2 regions of the Fictibacillus sp. NRS-1165 genome follow, and region 2 is predicted to be linked to the other one. Evidence: riboswitches for the same ligand, from Rfam matches in the RefSeq annotation. Region 2 holds a riboswitch; the other holds the start of a gene.

Region 1 (7,243 bases), on a different contig from region 2:
CGGCTTCCATCCTTCCCACTCAGGAAAAGACGAAGTCATCTGGGGAAAAACAATTTCCGGTTTTCCTGGATTTTCGGAATTTCTTCGTATGGGACCACCTTGATCAATCTCCCAGTACCATATGGAAAAAATGAGCACATTCGCCGACCATAGAAGAGCGGCGCATTGAAACAGTTCAGCTGCGCTCGGTTTACCAAAAAATAAAGAACTTACCAAATCCACCATACTGCTCATCAGAGCGAACGTTAAAAATAGAACCCGAAGGATGGCAAACTTCCTTGACCATAAATCATGTTCGGAGCTAACCGCGAAAAGTAAAGGAATATAAAGAATAAAGGCTATACAATAGACCGGCCAGTTCGGGCCGATTGTCACCGTATTGGATAGAAGTTTAAACAGGATTCCGATGATGACGATCGCAACATCAGACGGCCAGCGGTAGTCTTTGTGCTTACTCATTTTCCATTTCATAAAGACCGCCAACTTAAAAAAAGGTAGTCAATATACAAAGACCTGCTTGTCCTCATATACCGCCACCTTATACTATGTCATCGAAAATAGAACGGTGATTCCGGCAACCTGTCATTCATTTGGGTATCCGGCTTTATTCAAAAAGCGGTATTTTCGGATCTCTGCCATTGATAACCAGTACCGTCTGAAGCTGGCCACGATGGTGGTAGATATGACCAAGGATTTCCAGCAGCCATTCGTATCTTGAATAGGAAACACCCCACCAGGAGGTCGTGACGGCTGACCATTCTTCAGTCGAAAAACGCGCCGTATTATCTTTTAAAAAGGCAAAATGAGCAAGCAGCGTCTCCTTTATCTCCTTTTTGGTCTGCGGCTGGTGCCTTTCATAGAACTCCTCCATCTCCTGCTGGGTGGCCTCATTCATGATCAGGAAATCCGCTTGGCAGATCACTGCCAGATGGGCCAGCAGTTCCCGTACCGTCCTTTTCTTCTCTCCCAGTGAAAGTTCCAGGTCACTTTCATTTAAAAACTCCAAGATTTGAACAATCGACTGGTTGGTGATCTCAAGCTGATGCATAATTGGCTTTACGAATTCCATGAAATCTCCTTTCTGTCTTCACATAAACAAAAAAACCCTCGATTAAGGGTTTCATAGTGAAAATTAAACGCCTGTGCGTCGATGCTGGTTGTTCGCCTTTTTCGTCTGCTGGCTTTTCATTGGTTTCGTTGATTTAACTGGGTTGGTGGAAAGCTTCCCACTGGCTTGATGCTGCTTTTTTTCAGCCAGCTTTTGCTTGATTGCTTCCTGATAGCTCAGCTTTTTAGGCTGCCCGTTCGTTTCAGATGACATATATCCTACCTCCTTATGCCGTGTAGATCATATTGTCATGATATCGTCTTCTGCACGTTTTGTCTGCAATTTTTTTACACATGAACAGTCCGTTTTCGGTGCATCGACAAGTTTTCTAGGAAAAAAGTCATTGACAATGATTTGAAACCCTGCCATAATACGAAGTAATTTGATATGAGTACACTCTTATTAAGAGCAGGTGGAGGGAATTAGCCCTATGAAGCCCGGCAACCATTCATGCTGAATAGCCAGCATGAAAACGGTGCTAAATCTAACAGCGAAAGCTGAGAGATGAGAGGTCAGCGGATTTATACTGAAGCCCTCTGTCTCTCTTTGAAGACAGGGGGCTTTTAGTTCGACTCCACGCTCTCCAAGGCAGTGTAGGTTTATCAAAAAAATACATGGGGGTTGGGGAACCAATGAGATTAAAAAAATGGGGATTATTATTACTGGGAGCACTGATTGCAGCAGCATTAACGGCATGCGGATCATCAAGCACGAGCGGCGATGGGAAAAATCCGGAAAAATTGACCGTCGGCGCCTCAAATGTACCACACGCCGTCATATTAAAAGAGGCCGTTCCGTTGCTGAAGAAAAAAGGAATTGATCTGAAGATCGTTAAGTTCCAGGATTATGTTCTGCCAAACAAAGCACTCTTCAATAAAGAGATCGATGCAAACTACTTCCAGCACATTCCTTACCTGGAACAGCAATTAAAAGAAAACCCTAAGTATAAATTTGAAAACGCCGGAGCGATCCACATCGAACCAATGGGCGTTTACTCTAAAAAATACAAATCGCTAAAAGAATTGCCAGACGGTGCAAAAGTCATCCTTAGCAATTCCGTTGCTGAGCATGGCCGTATCCTTTCAATCTTTGAAAAAGCTGGCTTGATCAAGTTGAAGGCTGGGGTCGGCTACAAAGCACAGTTGAAAGACATCGTTGAAAATCCGAAGCATCTGAAATTCAAAGCAGACATCGAGCCAGCTCTTTTAACAAAAGCCTACCAATATAACGAAGGTGACGCGATCGTCATCAACACGAACTATGCGATTGATGCAGGACTCAATCCGAAGAAGGATTCCATCGAGCTCGAAGGAACAGATTCTCCGTTTGCCAACATTATCACTGTTCGTAAAGGCGACAAAGACAAAAAAGCAGTCAAGACCCTCGTTGAAGTGCTTCATTCCAAACAGATCCAATCATTTATTGAAAAAGAATACAAAGGCGCTGTACTTCCGGTGTCCGAATAAGAAAAAATGCCTGGAGAATAATCTCCAGGCATTTTTCGTTTTGACGTGTTTGGCACGTAAAACGGGAAAAGTGGACTGTAAATGTTGAAAAGCCGCATGTAACTCCCGAAAAGTGGACCGTAAACCATAAAAACCGGCTTGTAAATCAACTGGCCCTTCAAGGAAAACGCATTTTTAGCCGGACACCGTTCCACGATGATCATATGCGATTGTAACGTTGGCTTTGATCCTTTCTTTAACCCCATCCGGCAGATACAAATACGGCTCTGCTGCCTCATGATTCATCCATGCTACTTCCTCGATCTCATCGGGACTCAGGATCCCCATTTCACCGCCAATGATTTTTCCGAGGAACGTAAAGAAAATCACATGATGGCCTCTTTCTTCAAAGAAGGCTTCAGATACTCCAAATAAATGTTGCAGCTCAACCTCCAGACCCGTTTCTTCTCTTACTTCACGGATCGCACCTTGTTCGAGTGTCTCCCCCTCTTCCACAGCTCCCCCTGGGAGTGTGTAGTAGGATTCTTTTTCTCCGTAGTTTTTAACCATTAGAATATTTTCTGACTCTTCATCCCATAACAGCACATAGACGACATCAACTCTCTTCATTTCATGCTCCCCTCTAAGCGTTTTCTTCTTATTTCTTCTCCACGATCAGAAAACCTCTTTTTGTCATCAAATGACCATTGATGTTCAGGGGGAAAATAAAAAGAACTTCCCTGTACGGAAAGTTCTTTTATAACACCCGCCTCTTAATTCACCTTAACCGTGCGCGCGATCGCAATGAGGCTCAACAGCTGTTCTACGGCCGGTTTTTGGCTTTTGTACACGTCAAGAAGCTCCAGTTTACGCTTAAGGATATCTACTTGTAATAGTTCCTTGACGTTAAAATCAAACATATAGAGATTTTCCTTTACTATTTTATGCATGATCTCCGCTACTGCCTTGTGTTCAGGATGTCCATATTCTCCATACAGGTTATGGGTTACAATTTTTTTATAATCCCGTTCATTAACCACTCTTGAAAGGTCTTCCTCCAGTTTTGGGCGGTTCACGTGCTCCGTCCAGGCATCTTTATAAGCCCACATTTCATATTCTGCTCCAACGAGTTGCATAGCCCGTTCAAACTCTTGCCGCCTTTCCTCATTATCTCCATCCGTTACACATACTACTTTCCATCCTTCTTCTTGGATCAATTCATCTCCGCCGAAGATTAGTTCATCATCCGGATGAGCAACGACCATTAGTTTATTGGTTTCTGCCATGATTTATTTCTGCCTCCTGCATGATATCAAGTAATATCTAGTTATCCGTTTCCCTTTCACGGCTGCCATTAAACTTGCTCAGTCTATGAATGCAATAGGTGCTTTGAGGGAATAAACCTAGTATATTTCACAACGCAGGGAGGCTCGCCCATGAAACCTGAATCCATATTAAGGCATACTGAACACCGGCCATTCCCTCTTCCCAGAGGACCATGGTTCATGACCCAGACATGGAATCATGTATTGTTTGCTCACTGGCCACTACCTGTTGAGGCTCTCCAAAATCACATCCCCTCTTGTCTGGATATTGACACGTATGAGGAGACGGCATGGATCGGAATACTGCCATTTTTTATCGATCAATTCCATGCCAGATTTCTGCCGCCAATACCGCGGGCAAGTTCTTTCCCAGAGTTGAATGTGAGGACCTATGTGAAATACAGAGGCATCCCTGGCATCTATTTTTTCAGTTTAGATGCCGCACAACTTCTTGCTGTGAAGGGAGCCAGAACTTTCTTTCATCTGCCTTACTTCTATGCTGAAATGGAGCTGGATCGAGTGGACAGAAAGAACATCATTTTCACAAGCAAAAGAGAAGGCGGCGGTTCCGAAATACTTTTACACTATCGGCCTGTATCGAGACCATTTGCATGCAAAAAAGATACGCTGGAGTATTGGCTGACTGAGCGATACCGGCTATACACAACACATAAAAAAAGTTTATATTTTCAAGACATCCACCATCTTCAGTGGCCCCTTCAAAGAGCAGCTGCGAGTTTCCGAAAAAATTCGGCGATTTCTTGTATCGAATTACCGTCTGTCAGCCCCATTTTGCATTACGCGGATTCCCAAAAGGTATTATTTTGGCCAATGCACCGAATTCGGAAGTGATGTTAACAAATCAAAAAGAACCGCTCCAAATACAGAGCGGTTCAAAGTATTTCTATTTTCGTTTCAATAATTCTTTATCCAGGTCATGGTGCACTTCTGAAGCAGGAACAGTTGGATTTGGTATATTTCCTTCAGGAGCGGGATCCGCATAATATTTAAAATCCCCGGTTCCGTCCGGTGCGCTGCCTGTCGCCCACAGGCCTTCAGCTGATTGTTCGCCCTCAGATAAGTTCCAGAACTTGTAGGCTTCTTCCTTTGCTTCCATTTCCGCTTCTGGCGGGAAGGTTGCTGGTACGACAATACCGTTCTTCTCTTCCAATTCTGCGATCGCTGCCATCCATTAATATTGGTGATAACGGTCTCGTGCAAGCATCTTTCTGAATGTTGCTCGGACCCCTTCGTCAGTGGTCATGTGGTACAATCGCGCAACCTGAAGGCGACCCTGGCTTTCAGCATGCAGGTTAGAACGCATGTCGGCAACGATATACCCTGCATTCCATGGCACTCCATTGGAGTTGGTTGGCAACCCGCCAAGTCCGCTGACGAGCAGATGCTGTGGATTTATTCCGCCCATGATCCCGCCATATGAGGATCTTTCGCTGCTTCCGCCTGGTCTGCAGGAGATGCCCCATCCATTAATTGGCTGATCAAAGCACATAACATCTCGACATGGCCAATCTCCTCCGTAACGATATCCATCAGCATGTCCTTATATTTTTCTTCTCCCCTACAGTTAAAACCTTGAAAGAGATACTGCATCATGACGGTCATCTCACCAAACTGTCCGCCTATAACCTCCTGTACCTGGCGTGCCAGCATGGGATCAGGACGGTCGACCTTTACTTCGAACTGAAGTTCTTTTTGGTGTCTAAACATTTTGCTCCTCCTTTATAGGTTTCTTACTCTCTTCTTCTACTCCATTATGGACTGGAACAAAACACCATTTTTCTCTTAAAAAAAGAAAATGATCCGCAACATATTGGATCATTTTCAGAAAGCACCCCTAAGCTGCCCGTGAAGTTTAAACCTCAATAATAATAGGCAGGATCATCGGCCTCTTCTTTGTCTCTTTAAACAAATAGTGACCCAATTTTTCTTTAACCTCTTTCTTCAGAACGTTCCATTGATGATGGTTTTGTATTAATAGGGAATTAACGGTTTTTGCGGCGATCTGATTAATCTCCTTCAGCAGTTCTTCCGACTCCCTCACGTATATAAAGCCCCTGGTGATGGTATCCGGTCCCGTAACGATTCTGCCCTCTGTTTTGCTGATTCCTATAACAATGATCAGCATTCCGTCGGCGGACAATTTCTGCCTGTCTCTTAATATGATATTCCCTGTACTTCCTATGCCCAAGCCATCAATGTAGATGTTACCTGCAGGAATCGTCCGGGTCTGGGACGCCTGTCCATCTTTTAAATCGAGAACATCACCGTTTTTTAAAATGAACATGTTTTGTGGATCAATGCCAATGGATTCTGCTAACTGACAATGATGATGCAGCATCCTGTACTCTCCATGTATAGGAACAAAATATTTTGGCTTCATTAAGGTAAGCATAAGCCGCAGCTCTTCTTGATAGGCATGTCCGGACACATGCATCCCTGTAGAACTGCCTGACCCATAGATGACTTTTGCTCCCAAAAGGAACAAGTTATCAATAATGCGGGAGACCCCTCTTTCATTACCCGGTATGGGCGAAGATGAAAAGATGACCGTATCACCCGGCAGCACTTCAACATCGCGGTAACTGGAATTTGCAATTCTTGATAAAGCAGCCATTGGTTCTCCCTGGCTTCCCGTACAAAGAATGGCTACCTGTTCGGGTTAATAGAAGTTCATACTCTTTGGTTCGATCAACATGTTTTCTGGAACCTCGAGGTAGCCTTGATCGATGGCAACAGACACTACATTCACCATACTTCGTCCCAGAAGAGCAACTTTTCGGTTCGTAAAATGAGCCGCATTGATCACCTGCTGCACACGATTCACATTTGATGCAAATGTAGAGACAAAGACCTTCCCGCGAGCTTGAATGAAAGCTTCCATCAAATGCTCACCAACGATACGTTCGGAAGGGGTAAAACCTGGTTTTTCAGCATTTGTACTCTCAGATAAAAGCGCCAGCACTCCCCTGCTTCCGATTTGGGCCATTTTATGAAGGTCAGGAGGCTGATTATTGATCGGTATTAGATCGAATTTAAAATCTCCTGTATGAACAACACAACCCTCAGGAGTATCGAATACCATGCCTACACAATCAGGGATACTATGGTTGGTTTTAAAAAATGAAACATGAATATATTCGAAATCCAGCTTCGTCTCTGAATCAATTTCCACAAGGGATGCTTCCGCTAAAAGATTGTGCTCCTTTAACTTGATTTCGATCAACCCGAGGGTCAAACGCGATCCATAAACGGGGAGATTTAGTTGTTTTAAAAGATAGGGTATGCCGCCGATATGATCCTCGTGTCCATGGGTCACCAGTAAACCCCGGATTTTATCCTTGTTA
Region 2 (7,243 bases):
TGAAAAAAGACATTTGGCTCAAATCGAGGAAATTAAGGAAAAGATTCTTTCGCGTCAATTGAACTCGCTGTAGATTTCCGAGTTGACTTATCGGAATATATGTCTTAGAATTTTACTCATACACAATCAAAAGGTTGCTGATCAGAAAACTGAAGGCACCGCGGTGCAGGTTCTTCCATATGCACCACGGTGCTTTTTGCGGTTCTTTTCCGGTAAGGAATAATGGAGGTATGTTATGTCATTCAGCTACATCAGCCATCTGGAATGTCCAAAATGCGCAAATATTTATGCGCATCATGAGCTTAATCAATTGTGCGAGTGCGGTTCACCTCTTCTAGTAAACTATTGCTTAGATGAGCTGAAAAAGGATAATGAAATCATCGATAAAGAAAGGAATGACCTTTGGAGGTACCATAAACTTCTCCCGGTTACTGATCCTGACCATGTGGTGACACTCGGAGAGGGAATGACACCTCTATTGCCAATGCCGGTTCTTGGTAAAAAGCTCGGGATTGCCAACCTGTTGATGAAGGATGAGGGAATGATACCTACCGGATCCTTTAAAGCAAGAGGATCAGCGGTAGGCGTTTCAAAAGCCAAGGAGCTTGGTGTCACGCAGCTCGCAATGCCGACCAATGGAAATGCAGGGGCAGCCTGGTCGCTCTATTCAGCAAGAGCAGGCATTAAACCGTTCATAGTCATGCCGTTGGATGCTCCTGCAATCACGAGAAAAGAAGTTGCGATTTCCGGTGCAGAGCTTATTCTTGTAGATGGCCTGATCAGTGATGCAGGTAAGATTGTTGCTTCACTAGTGAAAGAAGAAGACTTCTATGATGCATCGACGTTAAAAGAGCCTTACCGGGTAGAGGGTAAGAAAACGATGGGCTATGAAATTCTTGAGCAGACAGAAAGCCATCCACCAGATGTTATTTTGTATCCGACTGGTGGAGGAGTCGGGCTGATCGGGATCTATAAGGCATTAAAGGAGTTCAGGGAACTGGGCCTCTTTAAAGGAGCGCAATTGCCACGTCTAGTCGCTGTTCAGGCAGAGGGATGCGCGCCGATCGTAAAAGCTTGGGAAGAAAACAAGAATGAATCGGAGTTCTGGGAAAATTCCAAGACAGCTGCATTTGGGATCAATGTCCCGAAAGCAATTGGAGATTTTCTCGTCCTTGAAGCGATTTATGAAACGGAGGGATGTGCTGTTGCTGTTTCTGAAGAGGAGATCAGTCAGGCACAGCGCCAAATCGCAGAACTCGAAGGAAGTTTTATTTGTCCAGAGGGGGCAGCAGTTTTTGCAGCAGCAAAAACACTGAGGGAAAAAGGCTGGATCAAGGCAGATGAAAAGGTGATTTGCCTAAATACAGGACAAGGGATCAAGTACCCGGATTCGGTCACTGTTCAACCACCAGTCCTGCAGCCTGGAGAAGTTATGCCAAAAGAGTGAATGTTTAGTCTTGACTTTAGAATGGAAACTCATATAATGATAAAACAAGAGAATAAAAATTACCTTATATTTCTTATTTAGAGAGGTGGAGGGATCTGGCCCTTTGAAGCCTCGGCAGCGGGCTCTTTATGAGCACTGTGCCAATTCCACAAGCAATCGGCTTGAATGATAAGAAGAGTGTGATTTAATTTGATGGCGATTCAACCTCTTCTTGTGCGTATTTGCTTCCGCAAGAAGAGGTTTTTATTTGTTTATAAAACCGACTAATTCACTATGAAATATAAGGATTTGCTGATTGGTCAACCAATGGCGCTTCGTCATAAAAATGGCGGCGTTTATTTTTTTGTTTCCAGCTCTTGTTAGTCAATGCTTTAACAAAGAGGAGGGATTTTTATGGTAAATCAATTAAGGAAAGCCGTGGAAACGAAAAGGAATCAGCTGATTCATCAACTGATCACCATGGACGTTTATCAGAAAGATGAGCGTCACTTATTTCAGCTGACACTTACCGACCTGGAAGAGGAGTATGAAAAGGCAGCGGGCGGGAAGAATTTCCTGCCACGGGCTAAAAAACATTATTGGAGAATTCTTGCTTTATTCGAGCCTGTTCCTCTTTTATTCTGAAATCTGTGCATCGGTCTTCGCAGCAGCAGGGCAGCTGAAAGAAAAATAACGGGGAAAAGCAGCAGATGGTATAGATCAGAAAGTACAACCTCTTTAATAATCCCCCCGGTTGCTTCACGCAATAAACTGACTCCATAAGTAAAGGGCATATACGGATTAAGTTTTTGAAAGAAGGAAGAGGTCATTGTCACAGGAAATGTTCCGCCTGAACTTGAAAACTGCAGAACGAGAAAAATAACCGCGAGGCCTTTTCCGACATTTCCAAAGATGGATACAAGTGTATAAGTGAGAATGACAAAGACGACGCTCAGAAAAATGGTAAACAAAACAAACCAAATCTTATCGACAATGTAAGCATGTATAATATACAGATCACCTAGAGATACAACAAGGCCCTGAAGCATGCCGATCGAGGCAAAGGTAAGAAGCCTTCCAAAATTAAAAAGAAAGCGGGGAAACTTTGCCTTCACGGGGTACTTCACCTACTCTGAGGGAAGAGATGAGCAGCATCCCTCCTACCCACAGTGCCAGCAAGGTATAAAAAGGTGTCATCGCTGAGCCGTAATTGGGAATCGGAAAAATCTTCTTCTCCTTCAAGGTGATCGGAGATGCCAGAAAATCACTTTCCTTTTGAGCATCGTTTTTTAAGGCTTTAATGATATCTCTAAGATTGTTGTTCCGTTCAAAATCTCTGATTTTGTCAGCGGTACGGGTGATCGATCTCTTCATGGCAGGCATATCTTTTTTTGCAAACAGTGCTGCCCGGTGGACCGATCGTTCAAGCTTTGGCAGCTGTGTATCCAGTAATACAGCTGTTTTTTGGAGGTCATGCTTAGCTGCTGGCCAATCGTTTCGTATAAACTCCGCTGCGTATTTAATGTTCTGTTCGAGTGCCGGCCAGTCAGGCTGGGCAGTTGAAAACAGATTGTGCAGGGGGTTCAAATAGGATGCAGTACGTTCTGTAAGAATCCCTTTGTTTTGGCGAATCATATTCTCGAGATCCTGAAGGTGCCTTTTCATCGCTTGCAGTTCGGCAGGCTCAAAAGATACCTCTGGATTGGTTTTATTTGCAGCATTGCCCATTGCAATGGCTTCATCTATTGCAGACTTAAGATCAATAAGTGATTGTTCGAGATTTGCTGCTATATCATCTGCAGACTCCAATTTTGCCAAATTGTCCTGAAGAGGAGCGAGTTGATCTAACACGCGCTTCATTTGCGGAAGTTTTTCTTCCGTTTGCAGGATAACATCACCAAGCCTGTCGATCGTCGGGATGCTCATTTGAAGTTTTTTCTTCATTTTTGCTCGTTTATCTAATTCATTCATCTTTTGGTCAAGAAAGATAAGCTGTTCTCCCATTTGATTGAACTTGGAAAACTCCTTTTCAAGAGAGAATATCTTTGTTCAAAGCTGAGTATGGTTGGCAATTCTTTTTCAAGTGTAATTCCAGCTTCGTTAAATTTTTTAAATATGGTGTTTCCTACGCTCTTCGTAAAGTTGTCGCTAACCTGATTGATAATGGTTGAGACTCCTGACTGTGTAATTTTAGGGGAGACCGCGTTGATTTTTTCATTGACTGTATATATGATTTCAGGCTTCTCAGGGTCTTTGCTCGCAATGCTTGAAATCTTACGCGAAAAGTCGGGAGGTATGTAAAGGCTGGTGTAATATTTTCCGTTGAGGACCCCTTCACGGGCCGTTTTATTATCTACGAAAGTCCAGCCTAATTTATCGTTGTGCCTTAAATTTTTAACGACTTGCCTGCCTAAATTGATGGGCTGGTCCTGCAGCATAGCACCTGTATCTTCATTTACGATGGCAATTTTTATGCCTGACGTGTTTTCGTAAGGATCCCACATGGCCTTGATATTTACCCAGGCATAAACAGAAGGCAGCACAATTAACCCAAAGTCAGCAGGGCTGCAGTGGGGATAGTCAATATGTCCTTCCAATCCAAACGGTATACCTGAAACATATTTTTCATCATCCATATATCCTTTTCTAAGCAATGAATTTATGATAGCAATCAAACGTTTTTGCATAGTCTTTGTTTGAAAAAGAAGTTTATGTAAAGGCGCTTTTCATGTGAGAAAGCATTGGACACAACCTGCGAGGATATGGTGTACTAATATAGGAATCTTATGTAATGGAGGATTATGAGATTGAACAAACAGATGGCTGCTGAAATTCTTTCTGATCTCCGTAGTGGAGATCTTAGTGAATACGTCGTTATAAAAGAAGAATTTTTTGTTTTTCGTGAAGTCCTTGTTAAGCAAGAGGACAAGAAATCGTTCCGCGGATTCATCGTCCCGGGAGGCGGGGGAAACGTAAAATATCTTTATCAGCCGGGCTGGACAGCGTAATTGGTGCGAGCTAGGTCTTCAAAGTTCTGGATTCTGACAAAAAAAGACCGGTTCCCTTCTTTGGGGAACCGGTCTTTTTTATTTTATGATGATCACTGGGCATTCAGCGGTATGGGCAACCTGATGACTGACACTTCCTAGGAATGCTTCTTTTATAATGCCTTTTTCTGTGTTTCCCATAACGATGGCATCGTAATGGTGTTCTTTTGCGTATGAAGTGATGATTTGAGAAGGCTCCCCGCTAACGGCATGAGATTCAAAAGGAATGCCTGATTCAGAGAGATAATGAACGGCAGGCTGCAGCAGTTCCTTGTCCTCTTCTTCGAGTAATTCATCCAAATCAATATTAAGGGGAGGTTCCTGTAAAGGAACGTTTTTGTTTACATGCAGCATCGTTACAATTTCAGCGTCCATATGTTGGGCAAGTTCCACACCGTGCTGAAGCGCGTGAACAGAAGGAGCGGAACCATCAAATGCAATTAAGATTTTATTGTACATTGTGGTGACCTTCCTTTCCTTTAATGAGAAATGGAGTCGACATGGATAAGGTGTTTACGGCCCAAAGCAACAACAAGCATGGCGAATAAAACAAAGATTGCCCCGGTTACAAACGGAACATGCGAAGAATAGGTTTCAGCCAGCTTATTCGCAAGCCATGGTCCAATAGCACCACCGATGAAACGAACAAAGCTGTATGCGGCTGATGCGGTCGCACGCTCAACAGGGGCTACCTGCATGACTGCAGTTGTGATCAACGTATTATTCGTGCCAAGGAAAAGGCCGGCAACGATAACGGCAACAATAACTACTGTACTTGATTCCGTCCAAATTCCCATAGCGAGAAGGGTCAGTGCGAAAAAGATGAGCATTGCACACATCGATTTTACTGTGCCGAATCTTGCTTGAATTTTTGGTGCAACAAATACGGACGTGATGGCTAAACAAAGACCCCATCCGAGAAAGACGTAGCCAAGGCCGTGTTCGTCTAAATCCATCACAAATGGCGAATAGGCCATAAGCGTAAAGAAACCAATATTGTAAAGGAAAGCGGTGAGACCGAGTCGAAGAAGCCCAGGATATTTCAAGGCTCTGATCGGATCGAGTACAGAACTCTTAGCTTTCGGTTTCGGAACATGAGGCATTTTCAGCAACAAGGCAAAGAATGCGATGACCATCAATACGCTGACTCCATAAAAAGGGCCACGCCATGAAATGGATCCAAGCTCACCGCCGAGTAAAGGTCCAACAGATATCCCTAATCCAATGGCTGCCTCATATAAAATAATAGCTTTTGCAGTTCCTCCGATGGACAAGCCAACGATGGCAGATAATGCGGTAGCGATGAACAATGAATTTCCTAAACCCCATCCGCCTCGGAAACCAACGATTTGTGAAATTTCGTTCGAAGAACCTGCCAATGCAGAAAAAACAATAATGAATAAGATACCGGACAACAAGGTCCACTTGATGCCTACACGGCTGGAGACCACACCGGTAATGAGCATTGCAACACCGGTAATTAAATTGTAGCTGGAAAATAATAATGAAACCTGGCTCGGAGTAGCGTTAAGCTGATGAGCAATAGCAGGCAGGATAGGATCGACAAGACCTAATCCCATAAATGAAATAATGGTGGCAAAGAAGATGACCCAGATCACAAGCGGCTGTTTGCCTGGCTGTTCCTGGATACTCAAAGCTTCTTGTTTCATACCTAAAACCCCTTTTTCTGAAAAATATAATAAAAAATAAAGTAACCGCACTGTTCTACCCAAAAAATTATAATACAAGTTAACCTTGACGTCAACGTAAACATTTCCTTTTTTATTTCTTTTTGTGGTATTTTTATATAGAGTGATTTATCTGTATTTGTACTTTAAATGGCAAAGGAGCAAGAACAATGAATGGGCTTAAAATAGATGAAGTAGCGAAACAGAGCGGGTTAACGAAGCGCACCATCCGTTATTATGAACAAATCGGCCTGCTTTCTTCGCCTCCTCGAAGTGAGGGTGGAATAAGGCTTTATTCAAAGGAACATGTGGAGTTCTTAAAGAAGATCACCAATGCAAAAGAAGTGATGGGCTTTTCCCTATCAGAGCTCCAGGAATTTATTACACTCAGTGACACCTTGGAAGCTCAAAGACACGATTACAGACAGTTCAAAGGAACGAGCCAGCAAAAAGAAAAGCTGGAGAAAGTGTATATGACGGTAGAGGAGCAGTTAAAGCTGTTAGAACAAAAAAAGAAAAAAATTATAAAGGTAGAGGAAGATTTGATGAATCTCAGGGACCGGGCAAAAGCCGCTCTGATCCGATTTGAACAGGAAAATAGTTAAAAGCAGGCAGAAAGCCTGCTTTATTGCATACTATAAAAAAATTACTGGTACTGCTTAATGACGTTTCCCTCTGCTGGGATTGGATGCTCCTTGAGCATTTTTGCAAAATGAATCAGGTTGTATGACATCATTTGGGCGTGCTGCAATGTAAATTCGTTTTCATACCCTTTGGCATCGATATAAGATGGGCCTGGTCCGGCTTCTCCTACCCAATACGTATCGACATTTGGAGGAACAGTAAAACCGATATGAGATAATGCATACACCACTGACCGGCTTACTTGCTTGGCATCGTCTTCGTTCCCTGTTACAACGACACCGCCGACTTTGTTGTAGAAGATATACTGTCCTTTGTCGTTCGTATCGATGCTCGCGCCATAAAGCCTCTCAATCAGAACAGTCGTCAGGCTGCTCTGCTGACCGAGCCAGATCGGGGAACCAATGATTAAAATGTCGGCTTTCTTTATTTTTTCAAAT

The links. A riboswitch is a leader RNA that binds a small molecule or an ion and turns the genes downstream of it on or off. The one in region 2 is predicted to bind S-adenosylmethionine.
Region 1: another riboswitch for S-adenosylmethionine. It lies ahead of ABHN01_RS23330 (MetQ/NlpA family ABC transporter substrate-binding protein); the one in region 2 lies ahead of ABHN01_RS23500 (Fur-regulated basic protein FbpA).

Annotation. Positions count from the first base shown of each region.
Region 1 is NZ_JBDPNU010000077.1:5,813-13,055, forward strand. It holds gene ABHN01_RS23315 (DUF1345 domain-containing protein) at 1-471, opposite strand, end outside; gene ABHN01_RS23320 (DinB family protein) at 605-1,069, opposite strand; gene ABHN01_RS23325 (hypothetical protein) at 1,133-1,321, opposite strand; SAM riboswitch class I at 1,505-1,619, shown strand; gene ABHN01_RS23330 (MetQ/NlpA family ABC transporter substrate-binding protein) at 1,741-2,574, shown strand; gene ABHN01_RS23335 (NUDIX hydrolase) at 2,749-3,183, opposite strand; gene ABHN01_RS23340 (PIG-L family deacetylase) at 3,327-3,839, opposite strand; gene ABHN01_RS23345 (YqjF family protein) at 3,990-4,730, shown strand; partial or broken gene ABHN01_RS23350 (manganese catalase family protein) at 4,783-5,606, opposite strand; partial or broken gene ABHN01_RS23355 (ribonuclease J) at 5,752-7,243, opposite strand, start outside.
Region 2 is NZ_JBDPNU010000079.1:13,207-20,449, reverse strand. It holds gene ABHN01_RS23510 (DinB family protein) at 1-73, shown strand, start outside; gene ABHN01_RS23505 (threonine synthase) at 236-1,447, shown strand; SAM riboswitch class I at 1,518-1,622, shown strand; gene ABHN01_RS23500 (Fur-regulated basic protein FbpA) at 1,841-2,071, shown strand; gene ABHN01_RS23495 (YhgE/Pip family protein) at 2,023-2,541, opposite strand; gene ABHN01_RS23490 (hypothetical protein) at 2,510-3,430, opposite strand; gene ABHN01_RS23485 (YhgE/Pip domain-containing protein) at 3,394-4,062, opposite strand; gene ABHN01_RS23480 (hypothetical protein) at 4,234-4,434, shown strand; gene ABHN01_RS23475 (universal stress protein) at 4,513-4,932, opposite strand; gene ABHN01_RS23470 (MFS transporter) at 4,953-6,143, opposite strand; gene ABHN01_RS23465 (MerR family transcriptional regulator) at 6,332-6,766, shown strand; gene ABHN01_RS23460 (flavodoxin family protein) at 6,808-7,243, opposite strand, start outside.